Regions from separate parts of the Rhizobium sp. NFR12 genome, predicted to be linked through region 3. Evidence: predicted binding sites of a transcription regulator. Region 3 holds the regulator's gene; each other region holds the start of a gene.
The links. Region 3 encodes LexA, which represses DNA repair genes until DNA is damaged. Its sites were predicted from a motif close to TGTTCNNNNTGTGTTCNG; they were not measured.

Region 1: a site for LexA is predicted at 7,463-7,480, ahead of dinB (DNA polymerase IV). Genes of this name have one in related genera too.
Region 2: a site for LexA is predicted at 6,087-6,104, ahead of dnaE (DNA polymerase III subunit alpha). Genes of this name have one in related genera too.

Annotation. Positions count from the first base shown of each region.
Region 1 covers NZ_FNWM01000001.1:792,274-802,450, reverse strand. The annotation lists gene ftsZ (cell division protein FtsZ) at 271-1,266, shown strand; gene BLW69_RS03820 (GcvT family protein) at 1,342-3,903, opposite strand; gene BLW69_RS03815 (hypothetical protein) at 4,078-4,482, shown strand; gene BLW69_RS03810 (DUF3597 domain-containing protein) at 4,545-5,021, shown strand; gene BLW69_RS22500 (hypothetical protein) at 5,146-5,523, opposite strand; gene BLW69_RS03800 (FAD/NAD(P)-binding protein) at 5,578-6,990, shown strand; gene BLW69_RS03795 (hypothetical protein) at 7,041-7,349, opposite strand; gene dinB (DNA polymerase IV) at 7,508-8,602, shown strand; gene BLW69_RS03785 (DNA polymerase III subunit epsilon) at 8,654-9,403, shown strand; gene BLW69_RS03780 (hypothetical protein) at 9,432-9,749, shown strand; gene BLW69_RS03775 (2'-5' RNA ligase family protein) at 9,820-10,177, shown strand, end outside.
Region 2 covers NZ_FNWM01000002.1:843,825-854,001, forward strand. The annotation lists gene BLW69_RS11360 (ribonuclease J) at 1-1,401, shown strand, start outside; gene BLW69_RS11365 (DUF1467 family protein) at 1,620-1,889, shown strand; gene proS (proline--tRNA ligase) at 2,421-3,743, shown strand; gene BLW69_RS11375 (lipoprotein-releasing ABC transporter permease subunit) at 3,853-5,160, shown strand; gene BLW69_RS11380 (ABC transporter ATP-binding protein) at 5,167-5,856, shown strand; gene dnaE (DNA polymerase III subunit alpha) at 6,372-9,863, shown strand; gene BLW69_RS11390 (L,D-transpeptidase family protein) at 9,886-10,177, opposite strand, start outside.
Region 3 covers NZ_FNWM01000002.1:1,067,845-1,078,021, reverse strand. The annotation lists gene BLW69_RS12575 (hypothetical protein) at 1-3, shown strand, start outside; tRNA gene BLW69_RS12570 (tRNA-Lys) at 86-161, opposite strand; gene BLW69_RS12565 (PhzF family phenazine biosynthesis protein) at 345-1,259, opposite strand; gene BLW69_RS12560 (aminotransferase-like domain-containing protein) at 1,511-2,755, opposite strand; gene eno (phosphopyruvate hydratase) at 2,926-4,200, opposite strand; gene kdsA (3-deoxy-8-phosphooctulonate synthase) at 4,329-5,174, opposite strand; gene BLW69_RS12545 (VOC family protein) at 5,179-6,054, opposite strand; gene lexA (transcriptional repressor LexA) at 6,247-6,966, shown strand; gene BLW69_RS12535 (ComEC/Rec2 family competence protein) at 6,947-9,451, opposite strand; gene gltA (citrate synthase) at 9,789-10,177, shown strand, end outside.

The DNA.
Region 1 (10,177 bases), on a different contig from region 3:
GAGCGATCCCCGCGCGATCTCTGCCGTTGCCTAGTGTAATAGTATAACATACCAATTTACGCAACGGTCTATTTTGGATTGGTCACGACCTTCGTGAGGCGCTCAATTCAGGGATGCTGTACATTAAATTGCGATGACATCGCCCTCACCCTACTCCTGCCTCTTTGGCCTGACAGCGCTCTGGTCTATGACCTTGCGGACAGATAGCCTGCGGGGCGATTCGCCGTCCTTCTGGTATGGGACGACCGGAAGGAGCTGAAGGAGACGAAGATGACGGATATTAAGAGCGGCTTGACCGAATTGAAACCGCAGATAACCGTGATCGGTGTCGGAGGCGGTGGCGGTAACGCGATCAACAACATGATCACGGAAAATCTCCACGGCGTGGAATTCATCGCCGCCAATACGGATGCCCAGGTTCTGGCGACATCCAAGGCGTCGCGCCGCATCCAGCTGGGTGCGCAGGTGACCGAAGGTCTCGGTGCTGGCTCGCTGCCGGATATCGGCCGCGCGGCCGCCGAAGAATCGATCGACGAGATCATGGATCATCTCGCCGGCTCGCACATGTGTTTCGTCACCGCCGGCATGGGTGGTGGAACCGGAACCGGTGCCGCGCCAGCGATTGCACGCGCAGCGCGCTCTGCCGGCATCCTGACGGTTGCGGTCGTCACAAAACCCTTCTCGTTCGAAGGGCATCGCCGCATGAAGACGGCCAACGAGGGTATCGAAGCCCTGCGTGAAGCCGCCGATACGGTCATCGTCATTCCGAACCAGAACCTGTTTCGCATTGCCGACGCCAAGACCAGCTTCGCCGACGCCTTCATGATCGCGGACCGCGTGCTTTTTTCGGGCGTCAGCTGCATCACCGACCTGATCGTCAAGGAAGGCCTGATCAACCTCGACTTCGCCGACGTGAAATCGGTGATGAAGGGCATGGGTCGTGCGATGATGGGAACCGGCGAGGCATCCGGCGATGGCCGCGCGCTGATCGCCGCCGAAGCCGCAATCGCCAATCCGCTGCTCGACGACATCTCGATGAAGGGCGCCAAGGGCGTGCTCATCTCGATCTCAGGCGGTACCGACATGACACTGTTCGAAGTCGACGAAGCTGCGAGCCGCATCCGTGACGAAGTCGAAGCCGAGGCCGACATCGTCGTCGGCGCGATCTTCGACAAGAACCTCGACGGCAAGTTCCGCGTTTCGGTCGTCGCAACCGGCCTCAACGGCAACCAGCAGGGCTCTTCGTCCCCGACTGCGCAGTACTAAGACCAGTCTCAGCCAATAAAAAAAGCGCTCCGTGGACATCCGCGGAGCGTTTTTTGTTTGTCGGATCCGAAGAAATCAGCTTCTCGGCTTAAGGTTCTCAGGATCGTAGAGCGGCTTGTAACCGACCGCTGCGACTTCCACCGGGAAGGCCTCGTTGAAATAATCCACCGTCAGTTTCCGGCCGACCTGGCAATGCGACCAGGGCAGATAGGCGAGCGCGATGTTCTTGCCGATCGTCGGGCCGTAGGCGATCGAGGTCGTATAGGAACGCCGTCCAAGGTCGTCGATCAGAACCTCGCCCGTGTCAGGATCCATCACCGGCAGCGAGCCGACCGGATAGCGGGCGACACCGGACGCATCGACATTGTCGGTCATCACGAGCGTGCAGAGCATCGCCGGCTGATGGTCGCGGGCCTTGTATTCGAGATGCTTCGCCTTGCCGCGGAAATCGGCTTCCTTGACCTTCGGACGGGCAAGATCCGCTTCGATCAGGTTGTACTGGGTCAGGAGATCGCCGTTCTGCAGGCGCAGGCTCTTTTCCATGCGGCGTGAGTTGGCATAGGTCTCGACGCCAAAGGCCATCACGCCGGTGGCGCGCAGCGCATCCCAGACGGCAACGCCGTCCTCGTATTTCATATGCAGTTCCCAGCCCTGCTCGCCCACATAGGAGATGCGGAACGCCGTGACATGCTTGCCGGCGATCTCGATAGGCTTGATCGCGGCGAAGGCGAAGTTCTCGACATTGAGACCATCGGGGTCGGCCACGACCTTCTTCAGCGTCTCGCGCGCGTTCGGGCCCCAGATGCCGATGGTGATGAACTTTTCCGAGACATCGGTGATTGTGACGTCGAGGCCACGATCCTGCGCGACACGCTTCATGTAGAGCAGGTCCCGCGGCCCGGCATCGGCGCCGTTGACGAGACGGCCGCGATCAGCCAGGCGGAAGACGGTGAAATCGGCCCGCACCATGCCCTCGTCGTCGAGGAAGTGGGTGTAGATGCCCTTGCCGATATTACCGTCGCCGCCGATCTTGGCCGCACACAGCCATTCGAGCAGCTCGACATGATCGGGCCCCTCTATATCGACCATGTGGAAATGCGAGAGGTTGACGATGCCGCAATCCTCGCTCATCGCCAGATGCTCGGCATTCGACACGCGCCAGATGTGGCGGCTGTCCCACTCGTTTTCGCGCGTCGGAACCCGGTCGCCGTATTTCTCCAGCAGATGCTCGTTGGCGGCGTAACCGTGGGCACGCTCCCAGCCGCCGAGCTCCATGAAGTAACCGCCCAGTTCCTTTTCGCGATCGTGGAACGGCGAGCGCTTGGCGCCGCGGCCCGTCGCATAGGGTTCGCGCGGATGAACGGCCGGGAAATAGATCTTCTGGGCAGCCTCGAAGGTGCGGCCCTCGATGAACTCTTCCGTCAGCTGATGCGGATAGAAGCGCGCATAATCAATCGAGTTGTGGTCGATCTCGGTGCGGCCATCGGTCATCCAGTCGGCGATCAGCTTGCCATAGGCCGGGCCGTCCTTGACCCAGATGGCAACGCAGTACCAGAGCCCGCGCACCTTCTGGCTTTCGCCGCAGGAGGCACCGCCGCCGGCCGACACCTGCAAGAGACCGTTGAACGAATGCCCTTCGTTATAGCCGAGCTCGCCAAGGATCGGCGTCAGCTCGATCGCCTTTTCCAGCGGCTCGATGATCTGTTCCATGTCGAGATCGCGCTGCGACGGCGACAGCCGCGCTTCGTGCTTCTCAAGAATGTCGCGGGGATGACAGAGGCGCGGATGGGTGGTCTCGTAATAACCCCACTCGATCTGCCCGCCTTCGGTCGTCTTCGGATCGCCGGTGTCGCGCATATAGGCCGAATTGCCCTGGTCGCGCAAAAGCGGATAGCCGATTTCCTTGCCGGTGCCTTCGAACTCGTTATAGGGCCCGAAAAAGGTCAGCGGATGATCGACCGGCATGACCGGCAGATCCTCGCCCGCCATCTCGGCAATCAGCCGGCCCCAGATGCCGGCGCAGACGACGACATGGTCGGCCATGATCGTGCCGCGGTGGGTGACGACGCCCTTGATGCGGCCGCCCTCGATAATCAGAGACTGCGCCGCCGTATTGCCAAATACCTTGAGCTTTCCGGCTTTTTCGGCGGCGTCCACCAGCTTGCCGGCGACAGTCTGCGAGCGCGGAATGACAAGGCCTGCATCCGGATCGAACAGACCGCCCTGCACCTGATCCTCTTCGATCAGCGGGAACATCGCCTTGATCTCGGACGGCGAGACGTAATGCGCCCGGGTGCCGAAGGCCTTGGCAGAGGTCAGCTTGCGCTTGATCTCTTCCATCCAGGCATCGTCGCCGGTGCGCGCGACTTCGAGACCGCCGATGCGGGCGTAGTGCCCCATCTTCTCGTAGAAATCGATCGAATACTGGGTGGTCCAGACCGACAGGTAGTCATGGCTGGTCGTGTAGCAGAAGTCCGAGGCATGCGCGGTCGACCCGATATCGGTCGGGACCCCAGACTTGTCGATGCCGACGATATCATCCCAGCCGCGCTCGACAAGGTGGTGCGCGATCGACGCACCGACGATGCCACCGAGCCCGATGATGACGACCTTAGCCTTTTGCGGAAATTCTGCCATTGCATGCCCCAACCGAGTGAAGCCGCGATACTAGAGGGACAGACGCGCCAGGTCACCTCAGATTACGACATCAAAAACTGTTGCAGCGCCACGCACGCCCGAAGAGGTATATGAGGAACTTCTTGGCCCCTTCTCCTGTTTAGCACTCGATAAAATGGTAACAGGGGCAATCACATGAAATTCAGAGCATTGAAGGCGGTGACCGCTGTCGGTCTTGCCTGCCTGATGCTGGCGGGCTGCGTCAGCGAAGGCGGCACCTACACCGAGTATCGTTCGTCCGATCGCTACGACCGGTTCAACCGTTACGACGGTCCGAACTACCGCTACCGTCATAACCGGGATCGCGATCGCCACCACGGCCGTCACGACGGACGCCGGCCCGACCGTGACAACGATCGCCCGCATCGGGACTGGAACCGTGGCGACCGCCCGGAGCGCCCCGGCTACATCCGCAACGACCGCGACGGCCGCAATGATCGGGGTGGTCGCGATGGCCGTGACCGTTCCAGCGGTCGTGGTGGACCGGACCGTTCAGACCGCGGCTCACGCGGCGATCGCGTCGTCGTCCCGCAGAACTAAAGTGATCCGTCATCGACGTGATCTCGTACCATGTATGGCATAAACCAACGGAGGAACTATCCATGAGCATATTCAGCAAGATCAAGGACGCCATCTTCGGTCATCCTGCAGCAGCAGCACCGGCTTCGCCAACAGGCGCCGAGCCGACACCGACGTCCATGGCAACGCCAGAACCTGCTGCGACCACAGCCCCGCCGGTCGGCGGAACAGCCCAGGCTGCTCCGAAGACTGCAGGCGCACCGCCAGTCGCAACTCCAGGCTCGACCTCTGCCACGATGCAGACCGTCGATATCGCACCGGTCCTCGACGCAGCCGTCAAGAAGAGCGGCCAGAAGCTCGACTGGAAGCATTCGATCGTCGACCTGATGAAGGCCCTCGGCATGGACGCGAGCCTTTCGGAGCGCAAGGAACTGGCCGACGAACTCGGCTACCCCGGCGACCAGAGCGATTCCGCCACGATGAACATGTGGCTACACAAGGCGCTGCTGAAGAAGCTGTCCGAAAACGGCGGCAAGGTGCCTGCCGAACTTCTCGATTAATGGTTTCGGGCGCTCCACTGCGGGCGCCCGAACTTCTATCTGATGAAAACTGCTTGCGATTCCCGTCATCCGGACGGTTGAGACATGACGAAGGCCCGGCTGAGACCGGCTTCCGCGTCATGTCTCAGTAGGCGAGAGACGTACTCCAGAGAAAAATGTCCTGCTGGTCGGTATCCGTCAGTCGATCGGCATCAGTCTCCTCGACCTTCTGCGTCTCGAGCCGTGGCAATGCCGCGGCTTCTTCTTTTCGGTCACCGGCCAACTGCCTTGTCGATCCGAACAGATCGATCCCAAATATCGAAAAGCCGCCACCAATCATCACGCTCTCCATTCCTTCCCGATCTTTGATGTGTAATGTCGCGTCAGAGGGAGTCGTGAACAATATTGCCTGCGAGAACACTGGACTAAATTTAGCCGCGCCAAGGGATAAACGTGCTCCGTTTCCGATGCCTAGGAAAAAGCCCGTTTTTGCAAGCGCAGCGCCTATCGATTTTTGATTCAACGACGTACCGTGCGAGTTTAAAAGAGCGGCCGCGTCTAACCGAAGTGACTGACAGTGACAGCATCGACGACGTCTGAACGGCCTAAACCAACACGATCTTCAATCGCCATTATCGGCGGCGGCGTGACCGGAGCAGCGGTCGCTTTCCATCTCGCGACGGGCCACAAGGCGGACGCCGTCGACATCACCATTTTCGAGCCGCGTGCGGAAATCGGCAGGGGCCTGGCCTACGATACGCGGGACCCGGTGCACCGGATCAACGTCCCGGCAACGCGAATGAGCATACTTCCTGGCGATCCCGAGCATTTTTCGAGATGGATGGAAACGACCGGCTCCGTTGCGGACGATGAGGCGGCATTTCGCGCCGATGGCAACGTGTTTCCGCGCCGGGGCATCTTCGGAAACTATGTCCTGTCCAACCTTCAACCTCTTTTGGCATCAGGAGCCGTCCGCCATATCTGCGCCGCGGTGACCGGCGTCGAAAAGCGGCAAGACCAATGGCATGTCACCGATACCACCGGGCAGACGCTGGTTGCCGATATCCTGGTGATCGCTGCCACCCACCCTGCTCCCGTTGCCCCACGCTCCTTGAGACGACTGGCCGAGCATCCACGCTATGTCGCGGACCCGACAGCGCCGAACGCATTGACGCCGATCCGGGCCGACGATCGGGTCCTCGTCGTCGGCAACGGGCTGACCTCCGCAGATGTTATCGCTTCGTTGAAGCGTTGCGGGCATAGCGGCAGCATTACCGCCCTCTCGCGCCGTGGCCTGCGCTCGCGCGGACACGCCACCTTTGCGCAGGAACCGTTCGGTGACTTTCTCGACCATCCCGCCACAAGCGCATCCGAGATCCTGCACCGCGTGCGGGCCGCGATCAGGGAAGCGCAGGCAGAGGGTCAGACCTGGCATGCGGTTCTCGACCAGTTGCGCTCGCAAGGCGGCGGCATCTGGAAGCATCTGCCGCTCGAGGCACGCCGCCGGATCGTGCGACACCTGCGTCCCTATTGGGACGTCCACCGCTTCCGGATTGCGCCGCAGGTGGAAGACGTGCTCGACGCGGAGGCGGCAGCCGGCAGGCTCGATATCCTCGCCGCAGGCATCGTCGACGTCAGCACCGACGGAGACATGATCGATGTCACCATCAAGCGGCGCGGGAAGAATGGTGTCGAAGTCCGCCAGTTCGATGCCGTCGCGGTCACGACCGGCCCGGCCCACGGCAACGTGCTGCAGAGCCAGCAATGGCTGCGGCAACTCGGCGATCACGGCTTTCTGCACCTCGATCCGACGGGGCTTGGTCTTTCCTGCAACGAGCAGTCCAACGCGATAGACGCGGATGGCAAGTCCGAACCAAGGCTTTTCATCGCCGGACCGCTGGCACGCGGACATTTTGGCGAGCTGATGGGCTTTCCGCAGGTTGCCGAACATGCGCTGCTCGTCGCCGATTCGATTGCAGCAAACCTCTGAGCTCACCGCCATACGGAGCCGGCTGAGAGCCGGCCCCTCGGTTCACTAAATCAGCGGCCGGTCACGCGTATCGCGCCTGCTTCGCCAAAACTCTTCTGCACCGCCGCCATCTTGCTCTCGGTGATATCGGCGGAAACCTCGATCTCGCCCTCCAGCGGGCCATCGGTGCGCTCTCCGCCATCATGCGACGCATCGCCACCCGACGGAGCGGATCCGACCGTGTTGTCGGCACCGACGGACTGGATGAAGATATCCGGACGCGAGATACCGTGCTGCTGAACCAGATGTTCGACCGCAAGGTCTGCCGCCGCACGGGTGTCGAAAGTCGCTCGAATGGTTGTCGTGCTGTCGTCAGCCATGAAACTGTCTCCTGTTGCTAGATCACCAGAAGCAAACGCCTTCAAAGCCCGCTTGTTTCCCTCATGCACAGGAAGCTGGTCAGAGAGCTTGGATATTTGTCGGAAGACTGCTATGTTCTCTTTTTGTTTCCATACGATCCAGCAAACCGCACGCCCGCATGAATGTCACGGTCCCCATATCCACCCGCAAGATCATCCATGTCGACATGGATGCGTTCTACGCCTCCGTCGAGCAGCGCGACAATCCTGACCTGCGCGGCAAGCCGCTGGCGGTCGGCGGATCTGCGGCGCGCGGTGTGGTGGCGGCCGCAAGCTACGAGGCGCGCGCCTTCGGCGTTCACTCCGCCATGCCCTCCGTCACGGCCAAGCGCAAATGTCCGGACCTGATCTTCGTGCCGCCGCGATTCGAGGTCTACAAATCGGTATCCCAGCAGATCCGGGAGATCTTTGCGGAATATACGCCGCTGATCGAACCGCTGTCGCTTGATGAGGCCTATCTCGACGTCACCGAGAACCTGAAGGGCATGGAGATCGCCACCGAGATTGCGCTGGAGATCCGGGCCAAGATCAAGCAGGTGACGGGCCTCAACGCATCGGCCGGCATTTCCTACAACAAGTTCCTCGCCAAGATGGCAAGCGATCTCAACAAGCCGAATGGTCAGGCCGTGATCACGCCAAAGAACGGTCCGGGCTTCGCGGAATCGCTGCCGGTCAAGAAATTCCACGGCGTCGGGCCGGCGACTGCCGAGCGGATGAAAAAATACGGCATCGAGACCGGCGCTGACCTCAAGTCGAAGTCGCTGCAGTTTCTCGCCGAGAGCTTTGGCAAATCCGGACCCTATTTCTACGGCATCGCCCGCGGCATCGACGAGCGCCAGGTCCGTCCCGACCGGATCCGCAAATCCGTCGGCGCCGAGGATACGTTTGTCGAGGATATCGACGCCCTCGACCTTGCGACCGCCGAACTGAGGCCACTTGCCGAAAAGGTCTGGCGCCACTGCGAAGCGCATCGCATTTCGGGCAAGACCGTCACCGTGAAGATCAAATATTCCGACTTCACCCAGGCGACACGCAGCCGCACGGCGTCCCTCCCCTATGCAAGCGTCGCGGAAGTGCTGGCGGCGGCATCGGGGCTCCTGGCTACCGTCTACCCTTTCCGGCGTTCGGTAAGGCTGCTGGGCGTATCCCTCTCTTCGCTGGTCGGCGCCGGGCCGGATGACGTGGAACAACCGCAGCTCGGTCTCGATTTATAATCGACAAGCACACAAAGAGCGCGGCCAATAAGCGTCGACAAGGACTTCGACATGAGCAATCCCACCATCCGCGTCATCGACCTCGAGACCGGCGGCAACGGACCGAACGACGTCTGCGAGATCGGCTGGCAGGATGTCACCCAAGGGGCAGACGGAAGATGGCAGGTCGACGAGGACCGCGGTGCACTTCTGGTCAATCCCGGCCGTCCGATGTCGCCCGACACGATCGCGATCCATCACATCCTTGACAGCCATGTCGCCGACGCGCCGTTCTGGAAAGATATCGCACCGACTGTCCTGCGTCCCCCGCACCGGATCGAAGCGCTTGCCGCCCATCGCGCAGCCTTCGAACAGCGATACTGTACACCGCGGCTGACGGGTGGCCTGCCCTGGATCTGCACCTGGAAATGCAGCCTGCGGGTCTGGCCCGAACTGCCGCGGTTCTCCAACCAGATGCTGCGCTACCTGCGTATGCCAGAAGGTCTGGTCCACGAGATCGGCCTGCCGGCGCATCGTGCCATGCCTGACGCCTATGTCACGGCGCACCACCTCCGCGACCTCCTCAACGAGGCATCGCTCGAAGACCTCCTGGCCTGGAGCAGCGAGCCGGGTCTGCTGCCGCGCGTGCCATCAGGCGCGGATCGCGGCAAGCCCTGGGACCGGATCAGCGAAGATGCGCTTCGGGACCTCGCGGAAGACCGGGATATCGATATCCGCTTCACCGCCCGCGCCGAATTGACGCGCCGCGGTGAACAACCACAGCCGCCCGTCGTTGACCCTCCGCAGGGAACGCTCCTGTAATCGGTATGGCGAAAACCGGGGTTGGACGATGAGCGAGACGTATCCGGATACACCCGACGGCAAATACTTCGTCGTCCGCGGCAGGCTCTGGCGTCGAAGCAACCCGGCACTGGACGCCGAGACGCGTCAGGAGCTGGTCTCGGACCTGATGTCGGCACGCCGGGCCGTCCGCGATGCGAAAGGCAAACCCGACGCGATGGCCGAAGCGCGCCGGCGGGTCGACGATGCCAAGGTTCAGCTTGGCGAACGCGGCCCTGTCTGGTGGGATGACGGCGAGCCGGATCTCAACCGGCATATGGCCAAGAACACGCCCTATGCCGACTGGTTCGCGCAACTGAAGGATTGATATTGAGGGCCCGCATCCCAGATCTCGGCTTCGAAGACCCGTTCGCAACCTGGCCCGAAGGTTCATCGCCGTGAAGACGCTTCAACCGCTGATCCTGACAGCCCGTATCGCGCAAGCGGACAAAGCACCTTTCGATCTGTTGCGGAAAACCCATTTCCCGCCCGACCGGAATTTTCTCGATGCGCATCTGACGATGTTTCATCGGTTGCCGGGCGAATATACCGACGGGATCGTCGAGCATCTCAGACAGGTCACTGAGGCAGGGTCATCGATCAAAGCCGAGGTCAGCGGCGTCCGCCATCTCGGTGCGGGCGTCGCCTTCACGATCGACAGTGCCGCGCTGCAGGATGTGCGAGCCCGGTTGAAGGAGGCCTTCCTTCCATGGCTCGGCCCGCAGGACATGCAGAAATGGCAACCGCATATCACGA
Region 2 (10,177 bases), 220 kb from region 3:
CCCGGCCTGAACGTGCCGGTCTACGCTTCGCCATTCACGGCCGGCATGCTGGAAGCAAAGCGGAATTACGAAGGCACGCGCGCCGAAATCCCGATCACCATCTTCAAGGCTGGCGATCGTATCAATGTCGGCCCGTTCGAGATCGAAGCCGTCGGCGTCAACCACTCGATCCCAGAGCCGATGTCGCTGGTCATCCGCACACCGCTCGGCAACGTCGTCCATACCGGCGACTGGAAGATCGACCATGCGCCGTCGCTCGGGCCCCTGACCGACGAGAACCGTTTCCGCGCGATCGGCGACGAGGGTGTACTCGCACTGATGTGCGACAGCACCAATGCGTTGCGCGAAGGCGTTTCCCCCTCCGAAGAAGAAGTGTCGGAAGGCCTGCGCCAGGTCATTCAAAACGCCGCGGGCAGGGTGGCGATCACCACCTTCTCGTCGAATGTCGGCCGTATCCGCTCTATCGCTGAAGCTGCAGACGCCGCCGGCCGCGAAGTGCTGCTGCTCGGCTCGTCGCTCAAGCGCGTCGTTGCCGTTGCCCGCGACCTCGGCATCATGGAAGGCATCAAGCCCTTCATCTCCGAAGACGAGTTCGGCTATATCCCGCGCGACAAGGTCGTGGTCATCCTGACGGGCAGCCAGGGCGAATCGCGCGCAGCGCTTGCCAAGATCTCGCGCGACGAGATGCGCAACGTTGCCTTCGCAGCTGGCGATACGGTCGTGTTCTCCTCGCGTACCATTCCGGGCAACGAGAAGCCGATCATCGAGATCAAGAACGCGCTGATCGAACAGGGCATCAAGATCATCACCGACTCGGATGCGCTGGTGCATGTTTCCGGCCACCCGCGTCGCAATGAACTTCTGAAGATGTACGAGTGGACGAGACCGGAGATCCTCGTGCCTGTTCACGGCGAGGCAGCCCATCTTACCGCCCAGGCAGCGCTTGGCGCCACCGCCGGCATCAAAAACATACCGCGTGTTCGCAACGGCAATATCCTGCGTCTCGCACCAGGTCCGGCCCAGGTCATCGACGATGCGCCCCATGGCCGCGTCTTCAAGGACGGCAAGCTGATCGGCGACTTCGAGGAAATGGGCATCGGCGACCGCCGCAAGCTCTCCTTTGCCGGTCACGTCTCGGTCAACGTGCTGCTCGACAGCCGCTTCGACTTCCTGAGCGATCCCGACGTCGTTGCCTTCGGCATGCCGGAGGTCGACTATGAGGGCGAGGACATGGAGGACACGCTTTATGACGCGGTTCTCAATGCGATCGAAAGCATCCCGCGCGCCCGCCGCAAGGATCTCGACATGCTGCGCGAAGCCGTGCGTCGCTCCGTCCGCTCCGCGGCCAACCTGGCCTGGGGCAAGAAGCCGGTCGTGACGGTGTTCGTCTCCAAAGTCTAAGGCGCCGTCGCCAAACCAAGTCTGCCCACGGCCTCCGACACCTTCTCCTCGCTGTAAGCGTCAAGAGGGTTCGGGGCCGGGCAGATGTGTTAGCATTTCAGCATGTTGGCTGCGTCTGCGGAATCAATCTCGCAGAGCTTGGCCGGACGGGAAATATCGAACCTCGTCCTTTGCGCCCGGCATCCCCTGTTCTATAGGTAGTGCGGAGGAGACACATCATGCCACTGCTGACCGTCGTTGCGATCTATTTTATTCTCTGGTGGACGGTTCTGTTCGCCGTCCTGCCGCTTGGCTATCGCAGTCAGCAGGATGATGGGGAAGTGATGATCGGGACGGTTGAAAGTGCGCCCGTTCGATTCCGCGGAGGCAGGGTCATCTTGTTGACGACCGTGATCTCGGCGGCGCTCTACCTCACCTACCATCTCGCCTCCACCTATTTCGGCTTCGGGATCGACAGCATTCCCAACTTCATGCCGACATTTGAGTAGGGCGCTGCCGGCGGACGTGTCATCCGGCTGTCATTTTCTTCAGGCATAGCAGCGACGAAATGCAGCTTTCGTTCTGGATTTCTGCAGAAGCGGCCCGGCCTGTGAGCAGGCCAAAAAAAAACAAGGCGGTTAAGCCTTGTTTTTCAGTTTCGCGTGATACTCATTCCGTTGCCGGGGCTGCGACGAGCGCGCCAGAGATCTGATCCTCCCAAGACTTGACCGCGAACTGGCAAGAATTTGAACTCCTTGCCTCTTTTGTGAGCTGAACCTAGCCCAACGAATGTGCTTTGTCACTCGATTTTTTTGCATTTTTGACACAGTTTGGCAAAAATTTCCCGTGGACGAATTTGTCGCAGGGCTTGTCATCAAACCGTTGAGCTTCAGCCGCTGCAAGCGCAATCTGCTGTGTCGCAGCGCGCGCTACGGGTTCCATTTGCGCCCCCGAACGGCTATGTACGCCGTCAAAGTTTAAACCAAGAAACGGCCGATTCCCTTGTTATCTGGGGAACGCCTCGGAAACCGGAAACGTCCATGCGTCTGTCCCGCTATTTTATGCCCATCCTGAAGGAAAACCCCAAGGAAGCGGAAATTGTCTCGCACCGGCTGATGCTGCGTGCGGGCATGATCCGTCAGCAGAGCCAAGGCATCTATTCCTGGCTGCCGCTTGGCAAGCGCGTGCTGGACAAGGTCAACAAGATCGTCCGCGAGGAACAGAACCGGGCTGGCGCCGTCGAACTGATGATGCCGACGCTGCAGTCGGCCGAGCTGTGGCAGGAAAGCGGTCGCTACGACGCCTACGGTAAGGAAATGCTGCGCATCAAGGACCGCCAGGAGCGGCCGATGCTCTACGGACCGACCAACGAGGAAATGATCACGGATATCTTCCGGTCCTACGTCAAGTCCTACAAGAGCTTGCCGCTCAACCTCTACCATATCCAGCTGAAGTTCCGCGACGAGATCCGCCCGCGTTTCGGCACCATGCGCTCGCGCGAATTCCTGATGAAGGATGCCTATTCCTTCGATTTGAACAAGGAAGACGCCGTCCACTCTTATAACAAGATGTTTGCGGCCTATCTGCGCACCTTCGATCGTTTGGGACTGCGCGCCATTCCTATGCGTGCCGATACCGGCCCGATCGGCGGCAACCACAGCCACGAGTTCATCATCCTTGCCGAAACCGGTGAGTCGGAAGTGTTCTCGCACCGCGACTTCGTCAATTTCGACATTCCCGGCGAAGATACCGATTTCGACGATGTCGCCGGCATGCAGGCGATCTTTGACAAGTGGACATCGGTCTACGCCGCGACGTCCGAAATGCACGACGAATCGGCCTTCGATCAGATCCCGGATGCCGATCGCCTCTCTGCCCGCGGCATCGAAGTCGGCCATATCTTCTATTTCGGCACGAAATATTCCGAGCCGATGGGCGCAAAGGTGCAGGGCCCTGATGGCAAGGAACATCTTGTCCACATGGGATCCTACGGCATCGGGCCGACACGCCTTGTTCCCGCCATCATCGAAGCATCGCATGACGATAACGGAATCATCTGGCCGGCATCCGTTGCGCCGTTCGATGTCGTGGTGATCAACATGAAGCCCGGTGACGAGGCATGCGATCGTCTGTCGGAAGATCTCTATGTAAAGCTCAACAAGGCCGGCAAGGACGTGCTGCTTGACGATACCGACGAACGCGCCGGCACCAAGTTCGCGACAGCGGATCTGATCGGTGTTCCGGTACAGATAATCGTCGGTCCGCGCTCCGCCGCCAACGGCGAGGTCGAGGTCAAGGACCGCAAGTCCGCAGCCCGTGACGTCATGACGCTCGAAGCGGCGCTCAACCGCGTCGCCGGATGATCGGACACCGACGTCTCGCCGGGCCAGTCTGACGACAGGCTAGGCAGGCATATATCTGATACAGCAGCGCGGGAAGCCTCCCGCGCGCTCCATGTGTAAGGAAGCGTGAATGGCGAGCATCGCGACGAGTGGTGAACCAGAGAAGGTCGACAAGTCTCCGCGGGCTGGCGCTTTCTCGTCGTTCGAGCGAATGGTCGCCTGGCGCTACCTGCGCTCGCGCCGCAAGGAAGCCTTCATCTCGGTCATCGCGGGCTTTTCTTTCGTCGGCATCATGCTCGGCGTCGCCACCCTGATCATCGTTATGGCGGTCATGAACGGTTTCCGCACCGAACTGATTTCCCGCATTCTCGGAATCAACGGCCATATGGTGATCCAGCCGATCGACCAGCCGTTCACCGACTACGCGGAACTGACCAAGAAATTCGCTGCCGTTCCCGGCGTCAAGATGGCCCTGCCGCTTGTCGAGGGACAGACGCTGGCATCCGGCAAGGGTGGCGCCGGTTCCGGCGCTCTTGTGCGCGGCGTACGGCCGGAAGACCTTGAGAAGGTCACGGAAGTTGCTGGTAATATCAAGCAGGGCGATATCGTCGGCTTTGCGTCGGGGCAGGGCGTTCTTGTCGGCTCCAGGCTTGCCTCGCAGCTCGGCATTTCGGCCGGCGACCAGATCACGCTGATTTCGCCCGAAGGCGACGTGACACCGATGGGTGTCAATCCGCGCGTTAAATCCTATCCAGTGTCCGGCGTTTTCGAGATCGGCATGTCGGAATACGACGCGACGATCATCTACATGCCGCTTGAGGAATCGCAGCTCTATTTCAATGCCGAAGGGCTGGTGCAGTCGATCGAACTGTTCATCGATCACCCCGACAATGTCGAGGACATGCGTCCGCTGGTGGAGCAGGCTGCCGGTCGCCAGATTTTCATCACCGACTGGCGTCAGCGCAACCAGACCTTCTTCTCGGCGCTTCAGGTTGAACGCAACGTGATGTTCATGATCCTGACGCTGATCGTGCTGGTCGCGGCACTCAACATCATCTCCGGCCTGATCATGCTGGTGAAGGACAAGGGCTCCGATATCGCAATCCTGCGCACGATGGGCGCGAGTTCCGGCGCCATCATGCGGATCTTCTTCATGACGGGTGCTGCTATCGGCATCGTTGGCACGTTTGCCGGCGTCGCGCTCGGCGTTATCGTCTGCCTCAACATCGAATCGATCCGACAGTTCTTTTCTTGGGTCTCGGGCACCATCCTCTTTGATCCGGAGCTCTATTTCCTCAGCCAGCTTCCGGCCGAAATGAGTTTTGGCGAGACCTTCTCGGTCGTCATCATGGCGCTGGTCCTGTCCTTCTTCGCCACCATTTTCCCGGCATGGAGAGCCTCGAAGCTCGATCCTGTCCAGGCCCTCCGATACGAATAGGTCTCCATGGCTGTCCCGCGTAAAACCGTCCTCAATCTCTCAGGCGTCGAACGTCACTACGGCCAGGGGGAGACGAGCCTGTCGATCCTCAACGGGGCAGACTTCTCGCTCGTGAGCGGCGAGATCGTGGCGCTCGTCGCCCCGTCCGGTACCGGCAAATCGACGCTCTTGCATCTGGCAGGCCTGCTTGAACATCCGGACGCTGGCGATGTGACGATCGGCGGTCGGGCCTGCAACGGTTTGTCGGATGAAGAGCGCACCTCGATCCGTCGCTCCGACATCGGCTTCGTTTACCAGTTTCACCATCTGCTGCCGGAATTCACGGCGATCGAGAACATCATGATGCCGCAGCTGATTGGCGGCCTTTCGAAGGGGGAAGCGCGCGAACGCGCGGGCCAGCTTCTCGATTACATGCGAATCGGTCATCGCGGCGAACACCGCCCGTCGGAACTGTCTGGTGGTGAACAGCAGCGCGTGGCGATTGCCCGTGCGGTGGCCAACGCGCCCCGCCTTTTGCTGGCCGACGAACCCACCGGCAATCTCGACCCGAAGACGGCATCCTACGTGTTCGAAGCGCTGGAGGCGCTGGTGCGCCAGTCAGGGCTTGCTGCACTGATTGCCACCCACAATCATGATCTCGCTGCCCGCATGGATCGTCGCGTCACGATCGAGGGCGGCAAAGTCGTCGAGTTCTAGCGAACGCACTGATCCCCAAAGCGTGCCCCTAATCCGATAGTGTCCATCGTCACATCCTCGAAGGGGCGTGCGATGGACACTGCTGCCATGGAATGACGTCACGTCAGCGATCCGCAGCGATGGCTGGCGTTTGGCTGCCGACCGCTTGCGTTGGCCGGCAACGGCATGGGCCTATGGAGCGCTGGTTACCTCCAGCCAGCAAGCAGAATTAACCATCGGTCAGAAACTTCTATTCCCGTTTTGTTCTACTATTGACGTTGGCACGAAAAGAGAACAAAGTGCCAACATAAACGAACACGGGAGACGACGATGACTGACCTTCTTCGTGATATTGCCGCATTCGCCTCCATTGCAACTTTCGTTGCCAGCTTGTCGATGATCATGCTGGTGATGTGAGCCGGTCCGTGCTCGCCCAGCCGGCGGGCGCAAGCCGAAAGAGGTTGAGAAGACCATTCTTGACTCGACTCTGAAGCCTTCGCGCCGGACAATGACCCGATTCAAGGAATGGGTATCAGATGGCGGACGCAGCGACTTTACAATCGGAATCGGAGGATTTGGGAGCGACGCCACAGTTCGTGCATCTGCGCGTCCATTCCGCCTATTCGCTTCTGGAAGGTGCGCTGCCGCTCAAGAAAATCCTCTCCAAGGCCATCGCGGACAATCAGCCCGCGATCGCCGTCACCGATACCAACAATCTCTTCGTCGCGCTGGAATTCGCCCAAAAATCCATCGGTGATGGCATTCAGCCGATCATCGGTTGCCAGCTGTCGATTGACATGGAGGATCAGCCAGACGAGCGCCGCAACGGCCATTTGGCGAAGCTGCCGGCAATCGTTGTGCTTGCCGCCAATGCCAAGGGATACGAGCGGCTGGTGGATCTCGTCAGCCGTGCCTATCTCGATGGAGAAGGGCAGGCGGCAACGCATATCTGCCGCGCCTGGCTCGAAGATGGCGGCACCGAAGGACTGATCGCGCTGACAGGTGCTGCCGGTGGCCCTGTCGACATGGCAATGAAGGATGGCAACACCGTACTCGCAAAGGCGCGCCTCCTGTCATTGAAGCAGGCCTTTGGCGATCGTCTGTATATTGAACTGCAGCGTCACGGCACTTACGACCGCCGTCATGAGCAGCGGATGATCGATCTTGCCTACGACCAGGATGTGCCGCTGGTCGCGACCAATGAGGCCTTCTTCCCGGGCAAGTCCGATTACGACGCTCATGATGCCCTGATGGCCGTCGCGCACAATGCGATCGTATCCGACGATACCCGTTTCCGTTTGACGCCCGACCATTACCTGAAGAGCCGTGCCGAAATGGCAAAGCTGTTCGCCGATCTGCCGGAAGCGCTCGAAAACACGGTCGAGATCGCCAAGCGCTGCTCGTTCATCCTGAAGACCCGCAGCCCGATCCTACCGCGCTTCACCGGCGCCACCGATGATCCGGCAGAAGCGGAGCGCGCCGAAACGGCGGAGCTGCGCCGTCAGTCGGTCGAAGGCCTCGAGAACCGGATGGCCGAACTCGGTATCACCGCCGGCTTCACCGAGCAGGATTATCGCGAACGGCTCGATTTCGAGCTCGGCGTCATCGAGAAGATGAAGTTCCCGGGCTACTTCCTGATCGTTGCCGACTTCATCAAATGGGCAAAGCTGCAGAACATCCCGGTCGGTCCGGGCCGCGGTTCCGGTGCAGGCTCGCTGGTTGCCTATGCGCTGACGATCACCGACGTCGATCCGCTGCGCTTCTCGCTGCTGTTCGAACGCTTCCTCAATCCCGACCGCGTCTCGATGCCCGACTTCGACATCGACTTCTGCCAGGATCGCCGCGAAGAAGTGATCCGCTACGTTCAGCGCAAATATGGCCGCGAGCAGGTAGCGCAGATCATCACCTTCGGTTCGCTACAGGCCCGCGCAGCACTGCGCGACGTCGGCCGCGTTCTCGAAATGCCCTATGGCCAGGTCGATCGCATCTGCAAACTGGTGCCCAACAACCCGGCCAATCCGACCACCTTGGCAAAGGCGATCGAGGAAGAGCCGAAGTTTCAGGAAGAGGTCGACAAGGAGCCGGTCGTTGGCCGTCTTCTCGATATCGCCCAGAAGATCGAAGGTCTCTACCGCCACGCCTCGACCCACGCCGCCGGTATCGTCATCGGTGACCGCCCGCTGTCGAAGCTGGTGCCGATGTACCGCGATCCGCGCTCCGACATGCCGGTCACCCAGTTCAACATGAAATGGGTCGAGCAGGCGGGTCTGGTAAAGTTCGACTTTCTCGGCCTGAAGACGCTGACGGTTCTGAAGACCGCGGTCGAATTCTGCAAGAAGCGCGATATCGTCGTGGATCTCGCCAAGATCCCGCTCGATGACGAACTGACCTACCAGATGCTGTCGCGCGGCGAGACCGTCGGCGTGTTCCAGGTAGAAAGCGCCGGCATGCGCAAGGCGCTGATCGGCATGAAACCGGACTGTATCGAGGACATTATTGCGCTGGTGGCGCTCTATCGCCCGGGTCCGATGGAAAACATCCCGACCTACAATGCCCGCAAGCACGGCGAGGAAGAAATCGAATCGGTCCATCCGTCGATCGATTATCTGCTCAAGGAAACCCAGGGCGTCATCGTCTACCAGGAACAGGTGATGCAGATCGCCCAGGTCCTGTCGGGCTATTCGCTCGGCGAAGCCGACCTTCTGCGGCGCGCCATGGGCAAGAAGATCAAGGCCGAGATGGACCAGCAGAGCGAGCGCTTTGTCAGTGGCGCCATCAAGAACGGCGTGTCGAAGCCACAGGCGAAGAACATCTTCGAACTGCTGGCGAAGTTCGCCAACTACGGCTTCAACAAGTCGCATGCCGCCGCCTACGCCATCGTCTCCTACCAGACGGCCTATATGAAGGCGCATTACCCGGTCGAGTTCCTCGCCGCGTCGATGACCTACGATATGGCGAACACCGAAAAGCTGAACGATTTCCGCGAAGACGCGGGACGGCTCGGCATCAAGGTCATTCCGCCATCGGTCCAGACCTCGTTCCGCCGCTTCGAGACGGGCGACAACCGCATCTATTACGCGCTCGCTGCCATCAAGGGCGTCGGCGAAAACGCCGTCGATCACATCGTCGAGGTCCGAGGCGACACGCCCTTTGCTTCGATCGAGGATTTCTGCCTGCGCATCGACCCGAAGCAGATCAACCGCCGCGTCTTCGAAAGCCTCAACGCTGCCGGCGCCTTCGATTGCTTCGGCTTCGATCGGGCGCAGCTCAGCGCCGGGATGGACCGCGTCATCGGCTATGCCCAGCGCGCCCAGGAGGAGAAGGTCTCCGGCCAGTCCGATTTCTTCGGCTCGGGCGCGGCCAGTGGTCCGGAAAAACTGGTTCTTCCGACCTTCAATCCGTGGATGCCGTCGGAAATGCTGATGCGCGAGTATCAGGTGCTCGGCTTCTACCTGTCGGCCCATCCGCTCGATACCTACGGTGCGGTGCTCGACAAGATGCGCGTCCAGACCTTCGCGGACTTCTCGACGGCAGTGAGGGCCGGCGCCACGGCGGGTCGGCTTGCCGGGACCGTCACCGGTCGCCAGGAACGCAAGACGCGCACCGGCAACAAGATGGGCATCGTCATGTTTTCCGATTCCACCGGTCAGTTCGAGGCGGTGCTGTTTTCCGAAGCGTTGGCCCAATACCGCGATCTGCTGGAGCCCGGAAAATCGCTTGTCATCACCGTTCAGGCCGACGAGCGTCCGGAAGGCATTGGCCTGCGGATCCAGACGGTGCAGTCGTTGGAGGAACAGTCGGTCCGCATGCAGAAGGCGCTGCGGGTTTTCGTGCGCGACTCAGGGCCGCTGAAGACGGTCGCCCGGCATCTTAATGCCCGCGGCGATGGCCTCGTCTCGTTTATCGTCATCAAGGATGATGGCAAGCGCGAGATCGAGGTAGAACTGACGGAACGGTATCGCATCTCGCCGGAAATCGCCGCCGCGTTGAAGGCTGCGCCCGGTGTGCTGGATGTGGAACTGGTCTAACCGACCGTGGTCGGCGTTGGCCTCAGTAGAGGCCGACGCCGCCTTGGTAACGGATGACACTCCGCTTGGCGCGCGGCTCGGCGGCAGGCGTTGAGCCAATATCCTGAACTGCCACCATCTCGGTTTTCGACGACTTGGTCAGCGTGACGAAATCGGTGCCCTTGCCGGTCTCCGGTCCAAGCGATTCGTCGTTGATCGTGACCGACGTCCCATCCGCCATCAGCGTCTCGATCCGGTCGCGCACGTCCTGCGAAATCTCGATCCGGTCGAGTGCGGCTTTCGCGGCACCCGGCAGTTTCGCATCGGCCGCCACG
Region 3 (10,177 bases):
TAGCGAAACTGCGTCCTCGACGGCAACGGAAACGCCATTTGCCGGTGAAACCGGCATTTGAACATTTCGATGTAAAGGATTGATTTGGTGGGTGATGTAGGGCTCGAACCTACGACCCGCTGATTAAGAGTCAGCTGCTCTACCAACTGAGCTAATCACCCGTAACCGGTTTGGCGAAGCGTCGTTTCCGCCGGTGTGAGGGCCGTATAAAGAGGAAGTTTGGGCTTGTCCAGCACCTCCCGCGAAATTTGTTGGATCAGCAGCCTCTTTTTTGCACCAGCGAACCGTGATTGTGACGATATCCTGTCTTATAATAGCAAAATCAATAGGTTGTGAAACAACGTCTAGATTTCGATAATACCTTCGGCAAGTCGGATCGCTTGTCCCCCGATCCGGGCTTTTGCAATGGCCCCGTCCTGCACATCGATATGGAGATGGATAAAGGACGGCCGCCCCATCTCGACGCCTTGCTCGATGAGAAGAGGGTGATGTCCATCCGGGAGGCCATCGAAATGATGGATCGCGCCGGACAATGCAGCCACCGCCCCACCCGTTGCTGGGTCTTCCGCTATGCCCATATCGGGCGAAAACATCCGAGCGTGAAATTTCGCCTGATGATGGACGCCGCCGCGGCAATAGACATAGGCCGAAGCGAGCGCACCCTCGACGAAGGGCGCGACCTTCTCCCAGAGCGGCGCATCGAATTCCATGTCCTGGACAGTTGCGAGATTGTGCAGCGGGATCATCAGGAAAGGCACACCGGCGCTCCAGATCGACGCGACGTGGTTTTCGAACCCGATATCCTTCAACTCGACGCCGAGCGCGTCAGCGATGCCCTGACGGTTCAGGGCGAGGTCGATCCGCTGCGACTTCCTCGGCAGATCGAATTCGGCAAAGCCCACCTCCCCCTGGCGCAGACGCACCGCGCACCGAACCGGACCGACCGCTTCCTCGAGAACGCAGACCAGATCAAGATCACTGTCGAGGCCATGGGTGCGCTCGGCAAGGGCAATGGCCGTCCCGACCGTCGGATGCCCCGCGAACGGAAGCTCCCGGCCCGGTGTGAAGATTCGCAGCTTTGCCGAATGGGTAGTGTTCGTCGACGTCTGGACGAACACCGTCTCCGAGAGGTTCATCTCCTTGGCAATGGCCTGCATCGCGCCATCGTCGAGACCGTCTGCATCGAAGATGACCGCAAGCGGGTTGCCGGAAAGCTTAGCGTCGGTGAAAACGTCATAGATGCTGTAGGGACGCGCCAATGCAAACTCCTCCTCATATACCGGGCGCAAAACTGCCCGACGGCGTCCCGTGGCGCAACCCCTGATCAACGTCACCGGCTGGTGATTGATTGGCGACGTTTGCAATCGGGCGCGCTGTGCGCCTCGGAGGAGGACGCGTCGACACGATAGGCGGCACCCGAAGCCGACCGTCACCGGCAGGTGAACAGGTCGCCAACAGTATGTGAGAAAGGCGAGCCATCGCTGGTTCGCCCTTTCCTAGTAAACGATATTCAGATGATCGGGAGCGCTTCGTGCTCGCGGGTCTCGGCATTGCCGATCAGTCTTCCGAGCCGCTTGATGCCCTCGTCGATCATCTCGTCGTTGGCGCAGGAGAAGCTGATGCGCAGCGTGTTGGCGTTGCTGCCGTCGGCGTAGAACGCCTTGCCGGGCACGAAGGCGACCTTTTCGGTTGCCAGCGACTTCGCCAGAAGCTCGGCACCGTCCATTCCCTCCGGCAGCGTCAGCCACACGAACATGCCGCCTTCGGGCTTTGTCCAGATCGTTCCCTTCGGCATGTATTTCGCAAGTGCCGCCAGCATGGCATCGCGGCGACCGCTATAGACCCGCTTGATCTTGGCAACCTGTTCGTCGAAACCGCGCGAAGCGACATGCTCGACGGCGATCTGGTTGATCGTCGACGAATGCAGGTCGGCCGCCTGTTTCAACAACACCAGTTTGCGGATGACCGGCATCGCTCCGATGACGAAGCCGACACGCAGACCGGGTGCGAGCGTCTTTGAAAAGCTGCCGCTGTAGATCGTGCGCGTCTTCTCGATACCGCCGCTGCGGGCAATGTCGAGAGCGAGGATCGGCGAGACCGGTTCGCCATCGAAGCGCAGGTTCTGATAGGCGGCATCTTCGAGAACCGCGATATCGAGTTCGTCGGCGAGTGCCAGAAGCTTTTCGCGGCCTGCGAGATCGATCGTCTCGCCGGTCGGATTGGAGAAGTCGGCGGACAGATAGGCAAACTTCACCGAGCCACCGGCTTTCGACGCCGTTTCGCGGTAGGCTTCCGGTGTGCGGTTGCCGTTGACCGAGAGCTGATCGTAGGCCGGCTCATAGGCATTGAATGCCGACAGCGCGCCGAGATAGGTCGGCCATGTCACGAGTGCCGTATCGTTGGGTGACAGGAACAGCTTGCCGAGATAATCGAGCGCCTGCTGGGATCCTGACGTGATGAAGACGTTGTCGGCGGTACAGTCGATGCCGATCTTGGCGACATCGGCGACGATCCAGTCGCGCAGCGGCTTGTAGCCTTCGCTGACCGAATACTGCAGCGCGGAGTTCACCTGAGCGCCCGAGAAGATATCCGCATAGGCCTTCTGAAATTCCTCCGCCGGAAATAGCGCCGGGTCCGGAATGCCGCCGGCAAACGAAATGATGTCCGGCTGCTCCAGCAACTTCAGCAATTCGCGGATTTCGGAGGCTTTCATGCGGCTGGAGCGCGTCGCGAAAATATGGTCCCAATCGAGCACGGGCGTTTCCTTTTATTTCAATATTCTTGGATTCGATTTACATAAGTTTCGACAGGTCAACAATACTGACCTATCGGTTTTTGGTACGGTGCGATCACGAATTGTAAAACGCAAAAGCCCGCGCAGGTGGCGCGGGCTCTCGGATATTCTGCCTCAGTCGACCGGAAAGATCAGGCCTTGAGGATCGAGCGGCCCGCGTAGGCGGCCTGCGGCCCAAGCATTTCCTCAATGCGGATGAGCTGGTTGTACTTGGCCAGACGATCCGAACGCGACAGCGAACCGGTCTTGATCTGTCCGCAGTTGGTTGCAACTGCGAGATCGGCGATCGTGGAGTCTTCCGTCTCACCCGAACGGTGCGACATGACGGCCGTATAGCTTGCCTTGTGTGCCGTCTCGACGGCATCGAGCGTTTCGGTGAGCGAGCCGATCTGGTTGACCTTGACGAGGATCGAGTTGGCTGTGCCCTGGCGGATACCATCGCGCAGACGGGCCGAGTTGGTCACGAACAGGTCGTCGCCGACCAGCTGGACCTTGGAGCCGATCTTGTCGGTCAGATACTTCCAGCCGGCCCAGTCGTCTTCCGACATGCCGTCTTCGATCGAGATGATCGGGTACTTGCCGGCAAGTTCTGCCAGGTAATCGGCCATGGCTTCCGGCTCCAGCGAGCGGCCCTCGCCTTCCAGCTCGTACTTGCCGTTCTTGAAGAACTCGGTGGCCGCGCAATCAAGCGCCAGGTGGACGTCATCGCCCGGCCGGTAGCCAGCCTTTTCGACCGACTTCATGATGAAGTCGAGGGCTTCCGGCGCGCTCTTCAGGCCCGGTGCGAAACCGCCTTCGTCGCCGACATTGGTGTTGTGACCCTGTGCTGCCAGTTCCTTCTTGAGAACGTGGAAGATTTCCGCGCCCATGCGCACGGCATCCTTCAGCGTTTCGGCGCCGACAGGCATGATCATGAATTCCTGGAAATCGATCGGGTTGTCGGCATGAGCGCCACCGTTGATGATGTTCATCATTGGGACCGGCAGGAGATGGGCAGAAGCGCCGCCGATATAGCGATAGAGCGGCAGACCGGACGATTCGGCTGCGGCCTTGGCGACCGCAAGCGAGACGCCGAGGATGGCGTTGGCACCAAGGCGCGACTTGTTCGGGGTGCCGTCGAGCGCGATCAGTGTCTTGTCGATGTGGATCTGGCTTTCGGCATCGAAGCCGCCGATCGCATCGAAGATCTCGGTGTTGACGGCTTCGACGGCCTTTTCGACGCCCTTGCCACCATAGCGCTTGCCACCATCGCGAAGTTCGACGGCTTCATGCGCGCCCGTGGAGGCTCCCGATGGAACGGCAGCACGGCCCATCGAGCCGTCTTCCAGGTAAACATCCACCTCGACGGTAGGATTGCCGCGGCTGTCCAGTATTTCGCGAGCGATGATGTCGGTAATGGCGGTCAAGGGTCTCTCCTCGGTTGATGTGCGAGCCTGAATGCCCAGGCTCAGCGAACAGGCGGGTCAGCGACATTGTTCGATCGTCGATGACACGCGGATTACAATCCAGTCAATTCGGCGGTTTTTCGACGCCGTCAGCCTTTTGCGATGGCGTCGAAGGCCAGCAGCTTTTCCAGAAGGCGCGGCATGTCCTTCAGGTGGACCATGTTCGGACCGTCGGACGGTGCGTTGTCAGGGTCTTCGTGGGTTTCGATAAAGACGCCAGCAACGCCGACGGCGACGGCTGCCCGCGCCAGCGTTTCGACAAATTCGCGCTGGCCGCCGGAAGAACCGCCCTGGCCGCCGGGCTGCTGCACGGAATGGGTTGCGTCAAAAATAACGGGGCTTCCGAGAGCCGCCATGATCGGCAGCGAGCGCATGTCGGAGACAAGCGTGTTGTAGCCGAACGAGGCACCGCGCTCGCACAGCATCACATTGGGATTGCCGCTTTCGAGGAACTTCGCCTGAACATTCTTCATGTCCCAGGGCGCCAGGAACTGGCCCTTCTTCACGTTGATCGCGCAACCCGTCTTTGCGGCCGCGACGAGCAAGTCCGTCTGGCGCGACAGGAAGGCGGGGATCTGCAGGATATCGATCGTATCCGCCACGAGAGCGCATTGCTCTTCAGTGTGAATGTCGGTCAGAACGGGAAAGCCGAATTCCGTCTTCAGATCGGCAAAGATTGCCATCGCGTTGTCCAAGCCGATGCCGCGCTTGCCGGAGATCGACGTGCGGTTGGCCTTGTCGAAGGAGGATTTGTAGACGAGGCCGAGGCCGAGCTTCTTGCAGAGTTCGACAAGCGTACCCGCGATCATGAAGGCGTGATCACGGCTTTCCATCTGGCAGGGACCGGCAATCAGCGAGAGCTTTGCCGTGTTGGAAAAAACGACTTTCGAACTCCCCTCGCCCACGGACACTTCAGAATTGGCGGAGACTGTCATTTCACTATTCCTCGAAACCGAAAACCACACCTTGCCCCGGGGCTGCCGACACGATCACGCGGCCATCCCTGCGGATGAATGCGACGTCATTAGCAGCAAGGGTGATCTCTGTCACGGCGAGATCGGTGGTCTTGAAGATGATCCCGCGCGCAGCGAGGCGCGACGATAACAAGGGCTTCATCGAAGACCGGAACTCGTCGCTGAACGTGTCGTTGGATTGAATGCGGATGCTGGCATTGGCAGCTTCGATCCGCAGACCGTCTTTCCCTTGCTCGGGTTGCGTCTCGAACACGGTTTCGAAAAGCGGCAGAAACTCCAGCGGGTCATCTGCAGAAAATACGATCTCTCGAAGGCCTGTAACGGCGTTTGCGTGCTCATCAAGACCACCGCGATCTTCCGGTAATGCGGCCATTCGCTGGCAGGAAAACAGCAAGATGTCATCGACCTCGGGAACTGCCGCGAAGGCCAGACGGAATGAGACTTCGCTCTCCCTACCATCGGGCAACTGCATCGGGCGGGAGAATTGAAGCATCTCGCCCGCAGACATGTGCCCGTCCACAAAACGGATATGATCGGCCGCTGCATCCTGCGTCCCGACGACCACCGCCGATAGACCTTCCCTTTTCCGCTGGCCGCGAAAGCGGATGTCGCGATCGGTGAACACGTTGCCTCGTTTTGCCGCAAGCGAGGCTTGCCGACGGTTAACAATGGCCAGTGGCTCGAGGTACGAGCCATCCGCGAAGAATATGCAGGCATTGGCCGTGCCGAAAGGGTGAACACCTTCAGGTGCCACAGTAAAGCCGAGAGCGGTCAACCTCCCCCGCGCTGACGCCAGATCTGCAACGGGCAGAACCAAATGATCGACTGACTTGTTACCCACTTACACCCCCAAAGTCTTATTCCGCAGAACATTGGCTATCGCGGGAAACTCGGCAAGTGCTGCGCACGAACTGAATACGTGATCGAACGCTGAAATGAGACTATTCTTGAGCAGAAATTTGGGGCTTGCGGAACACAGATAGAACATATAGCGTCCGTTCTGCATTTGTTTCCAATTCTGAGGGTCCCGTCCATGCTGACACGCAAGCAACAGGAGTTACTTCTGTTCATCCACGAGCGGATGAAAGAATCAGGCGTGCCGCCGTCGTTTGACGAAATGAAGGACGCTCTCGACCTTGCATCGAAGTCCGGCATCCATAGGCTGATCACCGCGCTCGAGGAGCGTGGCTTTATTCGCCGTCTGCCGAACAGAGCACGCGCGCTCGAAGTGATCAAGCTGCCTGACGCCTATGTGGCGAACCTTCATCCGCGACGGGGATTTTCTCCCAGTGTCATCGAGGGAAGCCTCGGCAAAACGCAACCGGTCGTCGCTCAGAAGCCGGCGCCGGTCATGGCGGACAATCCGTTCTCGACAAACATTCCGGTCATGGGTCGAATCGCTGCCGGCGTGCCGATCTCCGCGATCCAGAACAACACCCATGACATCGCCGTTCCGATCGAGATGCTGGGTTCCGGCGATCATTACGCGCTCGAAGTGAAGGGCGATTCGATGATCGATGCCGGCATCCTCGATGGCGATACCGTCATCATCAAGAATACCAGCACCGCAAGTCCAGGCGATATCATCGTTGCCCTGGTCGATGAGGAAGAAGCGACCCTGAAGCGGTTCCGCCGCAAGGGTGCCTCGATCGCACTGGAAGCGGCAAACCCGGCTTACGAGACCCGCATCTTCCCGCCCGACCGGGTGAAGGTCCAGGGCAAGCTTGTCGGCCTTATTCGCCGCTATCATTAAGAACGGTGTCATCCCGGAGATGCGCAGCAACAGCCTCCGGGATGCCAAAGTCGAATTGTCCCGTTCGCCAGTCATAGAACCGGTGGACGGTCCACGGACGGCTTGAGGTCTGTGCGCTGTCTCGCATCGCCGCCGTAATCTTGATGTCTGGCGCTGTCGCGTTCGGAATAATGGTGATTTCCAGTGCGCCAGTCCGGCGCAACGTCCGCCCGCTGAGAAGCAAGGCGCCGGAGCGGCAAGTATCGAAGCGTGCGCCGGGCGAGACGATGATCCGACCGACATCGCAGGCAAGACCGGTGTATCGGTTGTCTTCGACGGTGACGATCCGGATGTCCTGAGCAGTCTGCGCCGCGCACAGGATTTTCGGCAGACAGGCGAATCGTCCGGGCTTCAATGCTTGAAGAAAACCCCTGACATATTCGATTTCCCGGCGCGTCAAATCCGGTCGCGAATGTGGTCCAGGTGGTCTGTCATCGCTTTTCGCAAGGCTGGCACCTCGCGCTGGTTCCGAAGAGGCAAGAACCGGCAAGGCGAGCGGTTGTTCTCCGGTCTCAAGCACCAGCGCTCGCCGCCATTGATCGTAGATAAATCCCGGCGGTCGGGTTCGATTGAGGGTGATCTTGTCATCCTGGATCACGCCGACCGATGCGCCGTCTTCGGATATGACGATATCAGGCCTCGGCGCCGAGCCTGAGCGGACCGCAAAGAGCAAAGCCACCGCCATGAACAGCGCGCCTGTCAACCTCAGCGGCGTGCGCAGCAGCGTCAGAAGCAGAAAGCCTGCCGTCGCCAGAGGCAGGAAAAGCGGGTTCTGCCGGCCGATGGCAATATCGCCGCCCCATGCGGCGACGATCTCGGCAATGCGAATGACGATCCGCAGCCCCTCGCCCATGATGAACAGAACGGGAGCATCCAGCCCGAACGGCATCAGCAGCATGGCCACGAGACCTGCCGGCATCACCACGAAGGAAATGATCGGCATGGCCGCGAGATTGGCCGCGAGGCCGTAGGTGGTCAGATGGTGGAAATGCTCGATCGAATAGATCGACGTCGACGTACTGCCGATCAGCGACGTCACCACGATCCCGGCAATGAAATGCAACGTCGCCGCAATACCCGTTATCCAACGGTTGCTACCTTTTGTCTCCTCCTTTCCTTTCGCGAAATATCGCGTCCAGAGGGCGAACCCTGCCACCAGTGCCGCGGTTGCCGCAAACGACATCTGGAAACTCGGACCCAGAATCTCCGACGGCGAGATGGCGAGGATGATGATTGCCGAAAGGGCGACGTTGCGAAGGCTGATGGAGGGTCGATCGACGAGCACGGCGACCAGCATCACCGCCATCATGATATAGGCCCGCTCGGCGGAAACCCCGAACCCGGAAATCAGGTAATAGGCGGTCGCCATGACAAGCGCACCGAACGCGGCAAACTTCTTGATCGGATAGGCCTGCGCAAAGCCTGGAAACAGCGACAGGACGGAGCGAACGCCGACGAAGAAGATACCGGCTGCCAGCGCCATGTTGAGGCCTGAGATCGCGACGATATGGGCCAGTCCGGACAGACGAAGCGCCTCGGTCGTCTCACGGGAAATTGCACGGCGCTCGTCGGTCACGATTGCGGCAGCAAAAGCGCCCGCATCCCCCTTGACCGTATCGCGGATGCGATTGCCGATTGCGCTGCGAAGCGCAAAAAGCCCTCGCTGCATGTCCGACCATAACCCGGGTTGGTCATCGATCGCCGGTTGTACGCTAGGCGCGCCGTAAAAGAAGCCAACGGCCCCGATTTGATCGAAGTAGGAGGAGAAGGCGAAATCGTTCAATCCGGGAAGCGCCGGGCCAGAGGGTGGCGACAGACTGGCACGGCCGGAAACGCGCTCTCCGATGTCTGCAGGGTCGTGTTGGCTTCTGGCAAGAACCGAGACGCGCTGTGGCGGTCGTGAAAGCGAGGGCTCAGATGTCTGCTCGATCCTGAGGATATAGCGCCAGCGGCGCTGTGCATCGGCTTCGCGTCGTTCGACAATCCCGCTGATGGTCGTCGTGACGGGCGAATCGAGCACGACCGTCGAACACCGCCAGGTTTCGAGCGCTGCCAGCGCAGAACCGGAGAGAAGCAGGCAGAGTACAAGGTTGGCACGAGACAGTGGATGCGCGCGATACCGTGTCAGCCCTGCGGTCACCATCGAGATCGCAAGCATGGTTGCGAGAATGAATGGCGATGGCGTCCAAGGAAGTGCGAACCAGGTCGCAGCGCCGGCGTCTAGCAAGACAGGCAGGAAGAGGAACACATGACCGTGGGAAAGCTCCTCGCTCAACGACGTGCACAGCCATTTGGAAACGGGCCGGTCTCTGACCACATATCCCAGGAAAACATCCTCGGAATGATGGTCGTTTCGACCATCATTCCGGACTCCCGCGGGCATTGTCTGCGATGCCGATTCGGGCGTCCAGAGTGCGATTGCGTGGGGTGTCGAAGCAAGCATCATCGGCTTGCTGCTGGCTGCCTCAAAATCGCTCCGCCATTCGCCATGATGGTTTATCCCGCCGGCTCCGCTGCAGAGACGGTGATTGATAAACGCAACCTGCGCGTTTATATTCTCCTCGTCAACACATTCGCCAAGCTGCGGTTTTCCTTCACGTTACGGCCTCTTACACCATGAGGTTGGGCATCTTTTAAACGTGTCCTGCCTAAATTATTTTCGCGCTGCACAAAATGTCGCAGGAGCGCTTGGCATCACCTTTAGGATCATATAGCTAACTTGCGACGCTTAACTCTTATGGCGCTTTCTGGGCGCCATGCCGCCAACAGGTTGGAGGATCAGAATGACGGAACAAAGCGCAAATCTCGTACTTGGTGATAAGACAGTCGACCTCTCGGTGCGATCGGGCACGATTGGGCCGGATGTTATCGATATCGCAGCCCTGTACAAGCAAACCGGTGCCTTCACCTACGACCCCGGCTTCACGTCGACTGCATCCTGTGAATCCAAGATCACCTATATCGACGGCGACAAGGGTGTTCTCCTGCACCGCGGCTACCCGATCGAGCAGCTTGCTGAACAGGGTGACTTTCTGGAAACCTGCTATCTGCTTCTCTATGGAGAACTGCCGACGGCTGCCCAGAAGAAGGACTTCGATCATCGCGTAACCATGCACACCATGGTCCACGAGCAGATGAGCCGCTTCTTCACCGGCTTCCGCCGCGATGCGCA